Regions from separate parts of the Actinacidiphila reveromycinica genome, predicted to be linked through region 1. Evidence: riboswitches for the same ligand, from Rfam matches in the RefSeq annotation. Region 1 holds a riboswitch; the other holds the start of a gene.
The links. Region 1 has a riboswitch for glycine ahead of gcvP (aminomethyl-transferring glycine dehydrogenase). Riboswitches for the same ligand answer to the same signal wherever they lie in the genome.
Positions count from the first base shown of each region.

Region 2: it holds a riboswitch for glycine, as region 1 does, so the genes downstream of both, gcvT (glycine cleavage system aminomethyltransferase GcvT) here and gcvP (aminomethyl-transferring glycine dehydrogenase) in region 1, are expected to answer to the same signal.

Region 1 is NZ_AP018365.1:7,887,524-7,895,226, forward strand. Features, by position in the region: gene RVR_RS33550 (MerR family transcriptional regulator) at 1-356, shown strand, start outside; gene RVR_RS33555 (DNA polymerase IV) at 448-1,878, shown strand; gene RVR_RS33560 (PRC-barrel domain-containing protein) at 1,925-2,296, opposite strand; glycine riboswitch at 2,444-2,555, shown strand; glycine riboswitch at 2,556-2,682, shown strand; gene gcvP (aminomethyl-transferring glycine dehydrogenase) at 2,742-5,630, shown strand; gene RVR_RS33570 (DUF5999 family protein) at 5,904-6,110, shown strand; gene RVR_RS33575 (hypothetical protein) at 6,220-6,807, opposite strand; gene RVR_RS33580 (glutamate-cysteine ligase family protein) at 7,281-7,703, shown strand, end outside.
Region 2 is NZ_AP018365.1:6,162,389-6,170,091, forward strand. Features, by position in the region: gene glyA (serine hydroxymethyltransferase) at 1-1,237, opposite strand, end outside; gene gcvH (glycine cleavage system protein GcvH) at 1,248-1,628, opposite strand; gene gcvT (glycine cleavage system aminomethyltransferase GcvT) at 1,833-2,948, opposite strand; glycine riboswitch at 3,142-3,260, opposite strand; gene RVR_RS26265 (enhanced serine sensitivity protein SseB) at 3,384-4,154, shown strand; gene RVR_RS26270 (enhanced serine sensitivity protein SseB C-terminal domain-containing protein) at 4,296-5,024, shown strand; gene RVR_RS26275 (DUF885 family protein) at 5,086-6,618, opposite strand; gene RVR_RS26280 (ABC transporter permease) at 6,944-7,703, shown strand, end outside.

The DNA of each region.
Region 1 (7,703 bases):
ACGGCTTCTCCGACGTCGTCGTGCTCAAGATCGTCAAGCGGCTGCTCGACACCGGTGTCTCCCTCCAGAACATCCGCACCGCCGTCCAGCACCTGCGCTCGGTCGGCCCCGGCGAGCTGGCCCGGATGACGCTGATGAGCGACGGCGCGACCGTCTACGAGTGCACGTCGCCCGACGAGGTGGTCCAGCTCCTCCAGGGCGGCCAGGGCATCTTCGGGATCGCGGTCGGCGTGGTGTGGCGCGACGTGGAGAGCGCGCTGTCCCAGATGCACGGCGAGCGCGTGGACACCGGCGAGACCCTGGTCGGGCACAACCCGGCCGACGAGCTGGCCCGCCGCCGCAACAAGGCGGTCTGAAGCACCCGGGTCCGAGGGCGTCCGGCCGCCCGACCCGCCGTCGCCGTACACGTGTACGGCTGATGTCGGCGGTATGCGGGACGCTGGAGGTGTGAGAAGTGCGCCGACGATCCTCCACCTGGACATGGACGCGTTCTTCGCCGCGGTCGAGCAGGCGTCCAAGCCCAGCCTGCGGGGCAAGCCGGTGGTGGTCGGCGGCCTGGGACCCCGCGGTGTGGTCTCGACCGCGTCCTACGAGGCACGCGTGCACGGCGTCCACTCCGCCATGGCCATGGCGCACGCCCGCCGGCTCGCCCCCCACGCGGCCTACCTCGTGCCGCGCTTCGGCATCTACCGCCAGATCAGCGAGATCGTCATGGCCCTGCTGCGCGAGGCATCACCCCTGATAGAGCCCCTGAGCGTCGACGAGGCGTTCGTCGACCTGGAGGCGGGCGGGCACGCCGGCGACCCGAGGGCCGTGGCCCGCGGGCTGCGCGCCGACATCAGGGCCGCCACCGGCCTGACCGCCTCGGTCGGGCTGGCCGGCTCCAAGCTGCTCGCCAAGATCGCCTCGGAGAAGGCCAAGCCGGACGGCCTGGTGGTGGTCGAGCCCGGCACCGAGCGGGCGCTGCTGGACCCGATGCCGGTGCGCACCCTGCCGGGGGTCGGCCCGGCCACCGCCGAGCACCTGCGCAGGGCCGGCATCCTCACCGTCGCCGAGATCTCCCGGGCCGGCGAGGGCGAGCTGGTCCGGCTGCTCGGGAAGGCCCACGGCGCCGGCCTGCACGCCATGGCCGCCGGTGTCGACAACCGCCCCGTCGTCGCCGACCGCGACGTCAAGTCCATCTCGGTCGAGGACACCTTCGACACCGATCTGACCGACCGCGCCCATGTGCGGTACGAGATCGACCGGCTCGCCGAGCGCTGCGTGCAGCGGTTGCGCGGGGCCGGCCGCTCCGGCCGCACCGTGGTGGTCAAGGTCCGGCGGTACGACTTCTCCACGCTCACCCGCTCCGAGACGCTGCGCGCCCCCACCGACGACCCGGCCGTGGTCCGCGAGACCGCCCGCCGCCTCGCCGAGGCCGTCGACACCACCGGAGGCGTGCGGCTGCTCGGGGTGGGCGTCGCCGGGCTGGCCGACTTCACCCAGGAGGACCTGTTCGCCCACGCCGAGAGCGAGCTCGCCCTGCACGGCGGGTCCGACCAGGGCGTCCCCGAGCCGCTGCCCAGCAGCCCGCCGCCGGCACCCGAGCGGGCGAACCGCTGGCTGCCCGGCCACGACGTCGTCCACGAGGTCCACGGCGCCGGATGGGTGCAGGGCAGCGGTGTCGGGCGGGTGACCGTGCGCTTCGAGGTGCCCTCGGACAGCCGGCCGGGCCGGGTGCGCACCTTCCCGGTCGACGACCCGGCGCTCAGCCGCAGCGACCCGCTCCCGCTGGCCGCCCAGCGGGAGCACGGCCCGCCGGGCGCCCCGGGCACCCGGCACGTGTCGGAGGCGGCCCCGGACCCCCAGGACGCACCGGCGGCCCGGGAGACCCCGTAGAGCACAGGGGCCCGCCCCCCGGCTCCGCGCCGGCGGCCGTGCCCGCTCACTCCCCGTCGGCCAGCTCCCCGAAGTCCCCGGACGGCGCCCGCTCGGCGCCCGCGCGCGGCACGTCCATCCCGTAGTGGTGGTAGAGCTGCAACTCCTGCTCGGGCGACAGGTGCCGGCCCACCCCGAAGTCCGGCGCGTCCTTGATCAGTGCCTTCTCGTACGGCACTCGCAGCGTGTCGCCGTCCAGCTCGCTCGGGCCGAGCGGCACGAACGCGTCCCGGGTGAACAGGCCGGTGCGCACCGCCGCCCACTCCGGCGTGCCGGTCGCGTCGTCGAGGTAGACCTCGTCCACCGTGCCGATCCTCGTCCCGTCACGGTCGAAGGCGCGGCGGCCGATCAGGCTGCGCGGATCGATGTCGGTTCGCACGGTCCCTCCAAGCACTCCGACCAACCCCGGGCCGCCGTCACACGGCGGATGCTTCTTCCTACCCAAAGCCACGATCGGGGCGGTGTCGACTCGGCACCTGTCCCCACCCGTGCCCCGGAACGCGCTGGTAGGCTGGCAGCAGGCCGTCGACCCCGTGCGGGAGAGTCCTCCAAGAGCCCGCCTGGCGGCGGGTGGCGGAGGACGCCGAAGGAGCAAATCCTCCCCGGAAACTCTCAGGCATCCGTACCGCTCGGGCGAGGTCACTCTGGAAAGCAGGACCTGTCCCGGAAGCAGCGCGGCCGCCGGGACGCGTCCTCACCGACGGTGAAAGCCGCCCCGTGGCCGGGGCGGTGAAGCTCTCAGGTTCTGATGACAGAGGGGGAGGCCGTACGGGTGCCCGTGACGGCACCCCCGAAGGTCGTCACAGACCAGGAGGCCCCCGAAGATGAGTGACCGCCGAACCACGCTCGCCGAGCTCGAGGCAGGCCGGCCCTTCGCCCGCCGCCACATCGGTCCCGACGTCGGGGCGCAGGCCAAGATGCTCGCCCAGGTGGGCTACGGCTCGCTGGACGAACTGACCGCCGCGGCCGTCCCCGACACCATCAGGAGCACCGGGGCGCTCGGCCTGCCCGCCGCCGTCACGGAGGCCGAGGCACTCGCCGAACTGCGGGCGCTCGCCGACCGCAACCAGGTGCTCACCCCGATGATCGGCCTGGGCTACTACGGCACCTTCACCCCGCCGGTCATCCTGCGCAACGTGCTGGAGAACCCCGCCTGGTACACCGCCTACACCCCGTACCAGCCGGAGATCTCGCAGGGCCGCCTCGAAGCGCTGCTGAACTTCCAGACCGTCGTCGCCGACCTCACCGGTCTGCCCACCTCGGGGGCCTCCCTGCTGGACGAGGGCACCGCGGCCGCCGAGGCGATGGCGCTGTCCCGCCGGGTCGGCAAGGTCAGGAACGGCGTCTACCTCGTCGATGCCGACACCTTCCCGCAGACCCTCGCGGTGATCCGCACCCGCGCCGAACCGACCGGCGTCGAGGTCGTCACCGCCGACCTGTCCGCGGGCATCCCCGCCGACGTCGCCAAGCGCGGCGTCACCGGGGTGCTGCTCCAGTACCCGGGCGCCTCGGGCGCCGTACGCGACCTGCGGCCGGTCATCGAGCAGGCGCACGACCTGGGTGCGATCGTCACCGTGGCCGCCGACCTGCTGGCGCTGACCCTGCTCACCCCGCCCGGCGAGCTCGGCGCGGACATCGCGGTCGGCACCACCCAGCGCTTCGGCGTCCCGATGGGCTTCGGCGGCCCGCACGCCGGCTACATGGCGGTCCGCGACTCCTACGCCCGCAACCTGCCGGGCCGGCTCGTCGGCGTCTCCGTCGACGCCGACGGCGACACCGCCTTCCGGCTGGCCCTCCAGACGCGCGAGCAGCACATCCGGCGCGAGAAGGCCACCAGCAACATCTGCACCGCCCAGGTGCTGCTCGCGGTGATGGCCGGCATGTACGCCGTCTACCACGGGCCCGACGGACTGGCCGCCATCGCGCGCCGCACCCACCGCTACGCCGCGGTGCTCGCCGCGGGCCTGCGCGCGGCCGGCGTCGAGGTCGTCGGGGACGCGTTCTTCGACACCCTGACCGCGAGGGTGCCGGGCCGGGCCGCCGACGTGGTGGCCGCCGCCCGCGCGGCCGGCGTCAACCTGCGGCAGACCGACGCCGACCACGTCGGCGTCGCCTGCGACGAGACCACCGACCGCGCCGCGCTGGCCGCGGTGCTCGCCGCGTTCGGCGCCGCCACCGTCGACCTCGACGCGCTCGACGACGCCACCGCCGACGCGCTGCCCGACGCGCTGCTGCGCACCGGCGACTACCTCACCCACCCGGTCTTCCACCGGCACCGCAGCGAGACCTCGATGCTGCGCTACCTGCGCCGCCTCGCGGACCGCGACTACGCCCTGGACCGCGGCATGATCCCGCTGGGCTCGTGCACCATGAAGCTCAACGCGACCACCGAGATGGAGCCGGTCACCTGGCCGGAGTTCGGCGCGCTGCACCCCTTCGCGCCCGCCGACCAGGCCGAGGGCTACCTCAGCCTGATCCACGGCCTGGAGGACCAGCTCGCCGAGATCACCGGCTACGACAAGGTCAGCCTCCAGCCGAACGCCGGATCGCAGGGCGAACTGGCCGGCCTGCTCGCGGTGCGCGCCTACCACCGCGCGAACGGCGACCTCGACCGCACGGTCTGCCTGATCCCGTCCTCCGCGCACGGCACCAACGCCGCCAGCGCCGTGATGGCCGGCATGAGCGTGGTCGTGGTCAAGACCCGCCAGGACGGCGACGTGGACGTCGACGACCTGCGCGCGAAGATCGAGCAGCACCGCGACCGGCTCGCCGTGCTGATGGTCACCTACCCCTCCACGCACGGCGTGTTCGAGGAGCACATCACCGACATCTGCGCGGCCGTGCACGACGCCGGCGGACAGGTCTACGTGGACGGCGCGAACCTCAACGCGCTGGTCGGGCTGGCCCGCCCGGGCCGGTTCGGCGCCGACGTGTCCCACCTGAACCTGCACAAGACGTTCTGCATCCCGCACGGCGGCGGCGGCCCCGGCGTCGGCCCGGTCGCGGTCCGCGCCCACCTCGCCCCGCACCTTCCCAACCACCCGCTCCAACCCGAGGCCGGCCCCGCCACCGGTGTCGGCCCGGTGTCGGCCGCGCCCTGGGGCTCGGCGGGCATCCTGCCGATCTCCTGGACGTACGTCCGGCTGATGGGCGCCGAGGGCCTCAAGCAGGCCACCCAGATCGCGGTGCTGAGCGCCAACTACGTCGCCAAGCGGCTGGAGGCGCACTACCCGGTGCTCTACACCGGTCCCGGCGGCCTCGTCGCCCACGAGTGCATCGTCGACCTGCGGCAGCTCACCCGGGAGACCGGCGTCAGCGTCGACGACGTGGCCAAGCGGCTGATCGACTACGGCTTCCACGCGCCGACGATGTCCTTCCCGGTGGCCGGCACCCTGATGATCGAGCCCACCGAGAGCGAGGACCTCGCCGAACTCGACCGGTTCTGCGAGGCGATGATCGCGATCCGCGGCGAGATCGACCGGGTCGGCGCGGGGGAGTGGCCGGCGGACGACAACCCGCTGCGCTCGGCCCCGCACACCGCGGCCGCGCTCGGCGGCGACTGGGACCACCCCTACAGCCGCCAGGAGGCCGTCTTCCCGGCCGGGGTGCACCCCGCGGACAAGTACTGGCCGCCGGTGCGCCGCATCGACGGGGCGTTCGGCGACCGCAACCTGGTGTGCTCCTGCCCCCCGCTGGACGCCTACGAGGGCTGATCCGCGCGGCGCCTCCGCGGGGCGCCGACGGGGCTCCGGAGACGGCGCCCTTCGACCGGGAAACGGTCGAAGGACGCCGTCGCGCGTGCGCGACCGGCCGGGCGGGCGATGCGCCCGGCACCAATGAGGAGCGCGCTCGTGAAATGCCTGCGGAATGCCGTCCGGGGAGCAAGACTGGGACCGGCCGCGCGAGAACGGGGGACCCACATGAGCCAGTCAGGCCACGCGACCGACCGCACCATTCACCTCTCGCAGCGAAAGACACCAGTGACCATGTGCCAGCACGAGCCGCAGTGCCCCACCGCCGACAGCCCCGACCGTGAGGCGGCCCTGATCGTGGCCCACCACCCGGAGCAGGGGTGGAGCCTGCTGTGCAACGGGGTGCTGCTCTTCGAGGACACCGGGGAGATCCTGCCCGACGGGCAGATCATCGCCCCGCACCGGCCGCTGGCCTCGGCGGGTGCCGCCACGGTCGTCTGACGGCGCGGCCGTGCCCGGCCTGCCCGCGCCGCAGGGGACGCGGGCCGACCGGGCACGGCTGGTTCCCCCGAGCGCTGGGCGCCCGGGAGAACGGGCCTCGTCCGGGTCCCTACGCGGGGGAGCCGGCCAGCGGCGGAGGCGCGAGCCACGCGCTGAGCAGCGGCGCCAGCTCGACGATCCGGTACACCCGGTGCGAGGCGATCCCCGGCGGTGCCGGGGCCAGCGGGATGACGAGGTCGGCCGGGTCCGGCTGGGCGGTGGCGGCGTCGGCGCGCGGCACCGAGTGCAGCCACAGCGCCATCATGTACCGGCTCGGCACCGAGAGCAGGTGCGGCTGGTAGGTGGCCGGCAGCGGCTCGGCCTGGCGCAGCGCCCGCTCGGTCGAGGCCAGGTAGGGACCCTCGGAGAAGCGTGAGAACACCCAGCCGTCGGGGGTCGCCACGGTCTCGCCCGCCGCGGCCACCCGGGCCCCCGCCCTGATATGGAACCGCCAGCCGGCCAGCCGCGCGTGAGGCAGGCCGCCGGGGACCGACGCCGGTTCGAACACGTGGACCGGCAGGGGGAGTTCGGCGTCCAGCGGGCCCTGCGCGGTGCGCAGGGCGGGGGTCCGGGCTTCCAGGACCGCGGTGGGCGAACTGAGCGCGGCCAGGACGCTCAACAGGGCGGGTGCGGGTGCAGGGGGGACAAGCAGCGGCATGGTGTTGTCGCCTCTCACTGGGAGACACGTGGTGCGGGCACAAAGCGGTGCGGGCGAGGTGCGGACGGCGCGGTCAGTACCCGGTGGGGGTTACTGCTCAAGCTCGCCCGGCGACGGCGGATACTCTGCCTCGTGCGCGGAGTTTATACGACGTGTGTTCGCTCCATGTTTCATCTACCCGCTGCCGGTATTACCCGCAAGGCGGTTATCCGCCTTCCTCCCCGGCTGCCCGGCCGGCATTCCCGCAGGGTATCGGACGGTTGCCCCCGATTTGCGCCCCGTACGGTCGGCCGGAAACATACGGTGGTATTCATCAGGATTTTACGCGCGTCCCTGCTCCGAATGTGCCACCGGTACATGACCACTGCCGGTCACTACGGCAAGCGTAGCGTGCACACCGGGTCCCGGGGGGCGTTATCGATCAGCCGGCTGGGCATCCTCCCGTGAGGACCCGCACGAGGAGGGACGCTTCGATGGGGGAGAAGGTCGTGGCCGGGGAGTTCGACCTGGCCGACCGGCGCATGTACCGGAACAAGCTCCAGCAGTGCCTGCTGGGGCTCGAGAGGCTGCTGGCGGAGCGGCGCTTCGACCGGCCGCGCAATCTCATGGGTCTGGAGATCGAATTGAATCTCGCGGATTCCGACGGACTGCCGCGCATGATGAACGAAGAGGTTCTGGAGCGCATCGCGAGCCGAGATTTCCAGACCGAGCTGGCGCAGTTCAACATTGAAGTGAACATCGCGCCGCACGCGCTTTCCGGCCGGGTCCTCGACCGGCTCGCCGAGGAACTGCGCACCGGTCTCGGCTACGCCGACCGGATGGCCGGGGAGGTCGGCGCGGGCATCGTGATGGTCGGAATCCTGCCCACCCTCCAGGCGCAGGACCTGGTCTCGGCG
Region 2 (7,703 bases), 1.7 Mb from region 1:
CGGTGACCCGCTTGCGCAGGGGCGCGCTCTCCGACGGCGGGAAGGCCGGCGACGCGGTGAGGGTCGCCGCGATGATGTCGGCGACCTCCCGGAAGTCGTCGGCGCCGAAGCCCCGCGTGGCCAGCGCGGGCGTGCCGATCCGCAGGCCCGAGGTGACCATCGGGGGCCGCGGGTCGTTCGGGACCGCGTTGCGGTTGACGGTGATGCCGACCGTGTGCAGCCGGTCCTCGGCCTGCTGGCCGTCGAGCGCGGAGTTGCGCAGGTCGACCAGGACCAGGTGCACGTCGGTGCCCCCGGAGAGCACGGAGACGCCGAGCTCCGCCACGTCGGGCCGGGCCAGCCGGTCGGCGAGGATCTTCGCGCCTTCCAGCGTGCGGGCCTGGCGGTCCTTGAACTCGTCGGTGGCCGCGGCCTTGAACGCCACCGCCTTCGCCGCGATCACGTGCTCCAGCGGGCCGCCCTGCTGCCCCGGGAAGACCGCCGAGTTGATCTTCTTGGCGAGGTCCGCCCTGGCCAGGATCACCCCGCCGCGCGGCCCGCCGAGCGTCTTGTGGGTCGTGGTGGTGACCACGTCGGCGTACGGCACGGGGGAGGGGTGCAGCCCGGCGGCGACCAGGCCGGCGAAGTGCGCCATGTCCACCATCAGGTACGCGCCGACCTCGTCGGCGATCCGGCGGAACTCCGCGAAGTCGAGCTGCCGCGGGTAGGCGGACCAGCCGGCCACGATGAGCTGCGGGCGGTGCTCCTTGGCCAGCCGCTCGACCTCGGCCATGTCGACCCGGCTGGTCTCGGCGTCCACGTGGTAGGCGGCCACCTTGTAGAGCTTGCCGGAGAAGTTGATCTTCATGCCGTGGGTCAGGTGCCCGCCGTGCGCCAGGTCCAGGCCGAGGATGGTGTCGCCCGGCTTGAGCAGGGCGAACATCGCGGCGGCGTTCGCCTGGGCGCCGGAGTGCGGCTGCACGTTCGCCGACTCGGCGCCGAACAGCGCCTTGACCCGGTCGATGGCGAGCTGCTCGATCACGTCGACGTGTTCGCAGCCGCCGTAGTAGCGGCGGCCCGGGTAGCCCTCCGCGTACTTGTTGGTCAGCACCGAGCCCTGGGCCTCCAGCACGGCGACCGGGGCGAAGTTCTCGGACGCGATCATCTCCAGCGTGGACTGCTGGCGGTTGAGCTCGGCGTCGACCGCGGCCGCCACGTCGGGGTCGAAGGCGTGCAGGGACTGGTTCAGCAGCGACATCGCGGGTCCCTCAGTTCTCGATGAAGGCGTCGTACTCGGCGGCGGACAGCAGGTCGGACGGCTCGTCGGCCACCTTCACCCGGAACAGCCAGCCGCCCTCGAAGGGGGCGGAGTTCACCAGTGACGGGTCGTCGACGACGTCCTGGTTCACCTCGGTGACCTCGCCGCCCACCGGCGAGTACAGGTCGCTGACCGACTTGGTGGACTCCAGCTCGCCGCAGGTCTCGCCCGCGGTCACCGTGGCGCCCACCTCGGGGAGCTGGACGAAGACCACGTCACCGAGCGCGTCGGCGGCGTGCGAGGTGATGCCCACGGTGGCCGCGCCGTCGGCGGGGGCGGAGAGCCACTCGTGCTCCTTGCTGTAACGAAGCTGCTCAGGGTTGATGCTCATGGCTGGATTCTCCCGGATCGACAGGGGTGCTCGCGTGCGCGGCACGGCAAACGGAAAGGTAGGGGAACGGGGCGGGGGCGGGCGTCCGCCCCGTTGTCACAGGGGGCGGGGCCAGGCGCAGGGGCCCTCAGGTGCCGGGCCAGGCACCGAGGCCATGCCCGGCCACACCCGCGGGCCATGCCCGGACGCTCCCAGCGGTCGCGCTCAGCGCTCGCGCCGGTAGAACGGCAGCGCCACGACGTCGTACGGCTCCTTCGACCCGCGGATGTCCACCGCGACCCCCGGGGTGCCGGGCGCCGCGTGCGCCGCGTCCACGTACGCCATCGCGATCGGCCTGCCCAGGGTCGGCGACGGGGCGCCCGAGGTGACCTCGCCGATCACCGCGCCCGACGCGTCGGTCACCGGGTAGCCGGCCCGCGGCACCCGGCGGCCCTGCGCGACCAGCCCGACGAGCTTGCGCGGCGGCAGGTCGGCGGCCCGCTCGGCGGCGGCGCCCAGCGCGGTGCGCCCGACGAAGTCCCCGGGCTTGTCGAACTTGACCACCCGGCCCAGCCCGGCGTCGAACGGCGTCACCGAGGCGGTCAGCTCGTGGCCGTACAGCGGCATGCCGGCCTCCAGGCGCAGCGTGTCCCGGCAGGACAGCCCGCACGGCACCAGCCCCGACGCCTCGCCGGCCGCGGTCAGCGCCTGCCACAGCCGCTCGGCGTCGGCCGGCGCCACGAACAACTCGAAGCCGTCCTCACCGGTGTAGCCGGTACGGGCGATCAGCGCCTGCACCCCGGCCACCGTGCCGGGCAGGCCGGCGTAGTACTTCAGCCCGTCCAGGTCGGCGTCGGTCACCGCCTTCATGATCGCCGGGGCCTGCGGGCCCTGGACCGCCAGCAGCGCGTACGCCTCGCGGTCGTCGCGGACCCGCGCGTCGTACCCGGCCGCCCGCAGCGCGACCGCGTCGAGCACCGTCTGCGCGTTGGAGGCGTTGGCGACGACCATGAACTCCTGCTCGCCGAGCCGGTACACGATCAGGTCGTCGAGGATGCCGCCGTCGGGCGCGCAGATCATCGTGTAGCGGGCCCGGCCCACCGCCAGCGCGGACAGGTGGCCGACCAGGGCGTGGTCGAGCGCCTCGCCCGCCTGCGGACCCGTCACGGTGATCTCGCCCATGTGCGACAGGTCGAACAGGCCGGCCCGGGTGCGCACGGCCTGGTGCTCCTCGCGCTCGCTGGCGTAGCGCAGCGGCATGTCCCAGCCCGCGAAGTCGGTCATGGTCGCGCCGAGGGCACGGTGCAGGGCGTCGAGCGCGGTACGACGGGGTTCGCTCATCGGTGACAGGCTCCCAGGCTCGGTCTCGGGAAGAGGAGGGGACGACAGATCGGACACTCCCCATCTGTCATCGGAACCTGAGAGGTTCACCGTGAACCCCCGCACGCGCGGGCCCCGGTTTGCACCTTGGGTGGGCGGGGCCGCACGCACCCGACAGGGGTGCGCCGACGGCTCCGCCGCTTTTCAGATCTGCCTCGCCCGCGCGGTATCTGTGCCTGAGAGATTCAAGGGAGGGCTTGCTCCTTCGGCGCCCGGTCCACCGCCCGCGAGCTGGTCGCGTGCGCCGGTCCGGGACTCTCCCGCGCGGCCTCGAACGGCCGGTATGCAAGTTGTGGCACTCATCATTGCATGCCCAGGGTGCTCGGCCCCCGGCAGCGGTTAGGGTTTCCCGGGCACGACGCAAAAGACGCGGTACTCGGGCGGACAAGGGTGGACATGGAGAATCCGGCGCCGTACATATGGCCGGCCAACGAGCTGGAAGAGGTGCTGGCCGCCAGCCTCGGCAACCCGTCGGCCACGCCCAGGCTGCTGGAGGTGCTCGGCCGGTCCCGGGTGTGGGTGCCGCTGCCGAACGGCGGCTCGCCCGACGCGGCCGACCTCGACCTGCCGACCGTCGTGCTCGGCGGCGCGCCCTACGTCCCGGTGTTCAGCTCCGAGCAGCAGTTCCGGCAGGCCGCGGACGGCATGTCCTGCACGGTCGCGCCGGTGCACGAGTTCGCCCGCGGGCTGCCGCCGCTGGTGGGGATCGCGGTCAACCCCGGCGGCGCGGTCGGGGTGCCGCTGCCCCCCGCCGCGGTGGCCGAGCTGTGCCGGCCGGCGCCGGGCGAGCGGGCCCCGGCGTTCGCCGGGGTACGCGGCGGCGACGCGCCGTCCGGTGCCCGGGTGCGGCTGTGGGAGCCGGACCACGACGCCGAGCCGGTGGACTTCCTGGCCGCCGCGGCCGGCGAGTTCGCGGTCACCCCGGTGGTGCTCACCGCACGGCGGGCCCTGGCCGTCGTCGAGGAGGAGCCGCCCGCCCTGTTCGTCGGCGTGGAACTCGACGGCTGGACCGAGGAGGACCGGGCCGCCGCGATGGACGCGCTCGGCCGGGCGCTGGGCGCGGCGCAGCCCCCCTGGCCGGTGCACCTGATCCTGCTGGACGTGGCGCAGGACCCGGTGGGGGACTGGATGCTGGAGACGGTGCAGCCGTTCTTCGCCCGCGACTGAAGCCGCCCGCCGCGTCCGTTCAACGGCCGTATAGCCGGTCTATAGCCGGTTCCGCTTGAGTCGGTCGCCATACCGCTGGGCACACTCGACCTGGTTTGATGTCGTGCGAAGAGCTGTACGAGGGGAAAGGGGCGGTCCCACGTGATCGCGGGCGCGCAAGGCGGTGCGGCGCAGGCCGGCCATGTGGAGCAGATGCTGCTCCAGGTGGCACCCGGCCGGTTCGACGCCTACGAGAACCTGCTCGCGTCGCTCGCCGAGGGCCAGGTGTGGATGCTGCTGTGGCACGGCAGCTCCGGCGCGCCCGACGCGCAGTACGGCACGATGGAGATCGACGGGTACGGCTACGCGCCGTGCTTCACCTCGCCGCGCGAGCTGGCCGCCAGCGGGTGGAACCGCGAGCACGAGGTGGTCTCCGGGCGGGACATCGCGCGGACCCTCTACCCGGACCGCTCGGGGCTGTGGCTCAACCCGCACGCGGCCGGCGGCGGGATCGGCGTCCCGTGGGCGGACCTGCGCCGGATCGCGGTCGGGCTGGACCTGCTGCCCGCCGGGCCGCTCCAGATCGGCGAGCCCTCGCTCCAGATGCCGCAGTTCTACGCGTTGCTCGCGCAGGCGGCGCACCGTACCTCCGCGGTGCGGGCGCTGCGCCAGGCGTGGGTGCAGCCGGTGCTCGGCGAGCCCTACCTCGCGATCGGGGTGGAGCTGTACGAGGGGGCCGGGCAGGCCGTGGAGTCGGTGCGGCTGATGATGCAGCAGGCCGTGGGCGGAGTGCCCGACGGGGTGGCCGTCTCCACGGTGGCGATGGCCGACCCGTACGACCCCGTGGCCCTGTGGATGCGGACGTTCGGCCGCCCCTTCTTCGACCGCTGAGCCGGGCGGGCGGCGGGCGCGTCCACCGGCGGGCGGTCCGTCCAGCGGGGGACACGGGCGCTCACCGGGTGGGCCCGGGCGGGGGGACCACGGCGTCGAGCAGTCCCAGGGGCGGGCTGCCCAACCGCATCAGGGCGCCGTGGAAGCGGGGGAGCGTGAAGTCCGCTCCCCACTCCCGCTCCGCGCGCCGCCGCACCCGCTGGATCTCCAGCTTGCCCCAGGTGTAGCGGCCGTACCCGGCGTCGAAGGTGCCGCGCCGCGCCTCCGCCGAGGCCGCCGCCGGCGACAGGTGGGCGTCGCGCACGAAGTACCGCGCGGCCTCGTCGAGCGACAGCGCACCCGTGTGCAATCCGATCGCGCAGGTGAGCCGGGTGACCCGGACCAGCGCTTCGAGGGCCACGCCGATCGCGAACCGGGGGTCGCGGGCGCGGAACCCCTCGTCGAGGCAGACCTCCTCCACGTAGTGGGCCCAGCCCTCGGAGAAGGAGAGGCTGTGCAGGAGCCGGCGCACCGGTGAGGGCGCCCGGCGCAGCGCGCGGCCGTGCGCGAAGTGCCCGGGCGCGACCTCGTGGAGGGTGATGGACGGCAGGCTGGTGCGGCTGAAGACGGTCAGCCACTCCTCGCGCTCGTTCTCCGGCCAGTCCGCGTCGGGCGGCGTCACGTGGTACCAGGACGGCGCGTCGGCCTCGGCGGGGGCCGACCAGGTCATCATGGCCATCGCCCACCGCCGCGAAGGGGGCGCCGGACCGACCAGGCACTCGCCGTCCACGTGGGGCGCCAGGCCCCGCTCCCGGGTGAACTCGATGACCTCGTCGGTCAGCCGCGCGGCCTCGGCGATGACGCCGTCGGCGTCCGGGTGGTCGGCGAGCAGGCCGGGCAGCAGATCGTCCACGCCGCTGCGCGGGTCCAGCAGCCGGCAGGCGTCGGTGAGCAGTTCGGTGAGCCGGACCCGCTCCCTGTCGGCCCGCCCGGCCAGCTCGGTGAGATCCACCCGCAGGCCCTCCTGAGCGCCCATCAGGGCGGCCAGCGCCCGGCCGCCGAGCCGCGGGTCCGGGTCGCCGTGCTCGGCGACGTCCCGGACGTGGTCGACCAGCCGCCCGTGCGCGCGCAGCGCGGCCCGCTCCACCCCGTCGGCGTCCGGGTCCAGGTCGGCGGCGAGTCCGAGCACCGGACCGAGCAGCGCCTCCGCGACCGGCGCCCGTACCCGGTCCAGCGCGGAGAGGGCGGCGTCCACGGCGTCCGGCCAGCGCGCCAGGTGCTCCCGGCGGGCCCTGGCCCGGTCCGCGCGTGGGGCGTACTCCCGGTCGTAGCAGGCGAGTTCGAGGTTGGACAGGTGCGGGTAGGGGTCGCGGCGGTGCAGTTCGAGCTCGCCGTACTGCACGCGCAGTGACTCCTCGAAGACCGCCAAGTGGGCTTCGTCGTGCGGATCTTCGAGCGGTCCGGAGCCCCGGGCGGCGCGGTCCATCGCGGCCAGGCCGGCGCGCACCCCCTCGGGGGAGAGGTCCTGCACGCGGCCGTCGTACTCGTGCAGGCCCGACATCTCGCGGGCCTGGGGCATCATCAGGTCGCAGACCGCGCGCAGCCGTTCGTCCATCTCGTGACCGTACCCCGTGGTACGCGTCGGTAACGAGGAAAGAACCGCCCACATCACAGTTGCGCATCCCTTCTCCGTCAGGTCTGGCGGGTGATCGCCAACCGGAAGAAGAATCCAGCGGCAAGACGCCTTGGCGTTGACATGTCCCAACCGCAACGCGCGTAGTGGATACGCACGTCGCACGCGTGATCACGAAGGGCGTTCACTGTGGGTGACCGCAGCGCCGCCCGCAACTGACGCACCACGAGCACCAAGTGACGAGGAAGCCGCTACAGCGGCGGGCGCGCGCCGGTCACCCACCGGCGAGAGGGGTCGGCAAAACGCCATGACCGCACCTATCGAGACCACCTCCGGACAGGCCGAGGCGCATCCGGAGGCCGTCCTCAGCGGGGCCGGGCGAGGCATGATCGAGGGCCGCTCGCTCGGACAGATCGCCTGGAGCCGGCTCAGACGCGACAAGGTCGCGATGGCCGGCGGCGTCGTGGTGGTCCTGCTGGTGCTGCTGGCGATCCTCGCCAAGCCGATCGAGATGGTCTTCAACCTCGATCCCAACGCCTTCCACCAGAACCTCGTCGACCCCGAACTGCTGTCGCCCAAGGGCGGCTGGGGCGGCATGAGCTGGTCCCACCCGCTGGGCGTGGACCCGAAGTTCGGCCGCGACATCCTCGCCCGGATCATCGAGGGCTCCTGGATCTCCATGCTGGTGGCCACCGGCGCCACCGTGCTGTCCAACGTGATCGGCACCGTGCTCGGCGTCATCGCCGGCTACTACGGCGGCTGGGTGGACAGCCTGATCAGCCGGCTGATGGACGTCTTCCTCGCCTTCCCGCTGCTGCTGTTCGCCATCTCCATCTCCGCCTCGCTCCAGGACGGCGCGTTCGGGCTGAGCGGGCTGCCGCTGCGGATCTGCGTGCTGATCTTCGTGATCGGGTTCTTCAACTGGCCCTACATGGGCCGGATCGTCCGCGGCCAGACCCTGAGCCTGCGCGAGCGCGAGTTCGTGGACGCCGCCCGCGGCATGGGCGCGCGCGGGCCGTTCATCCTCTTCCGCGAGCTGCTGCCGAACCTGGTGGCGCCGATCCTCG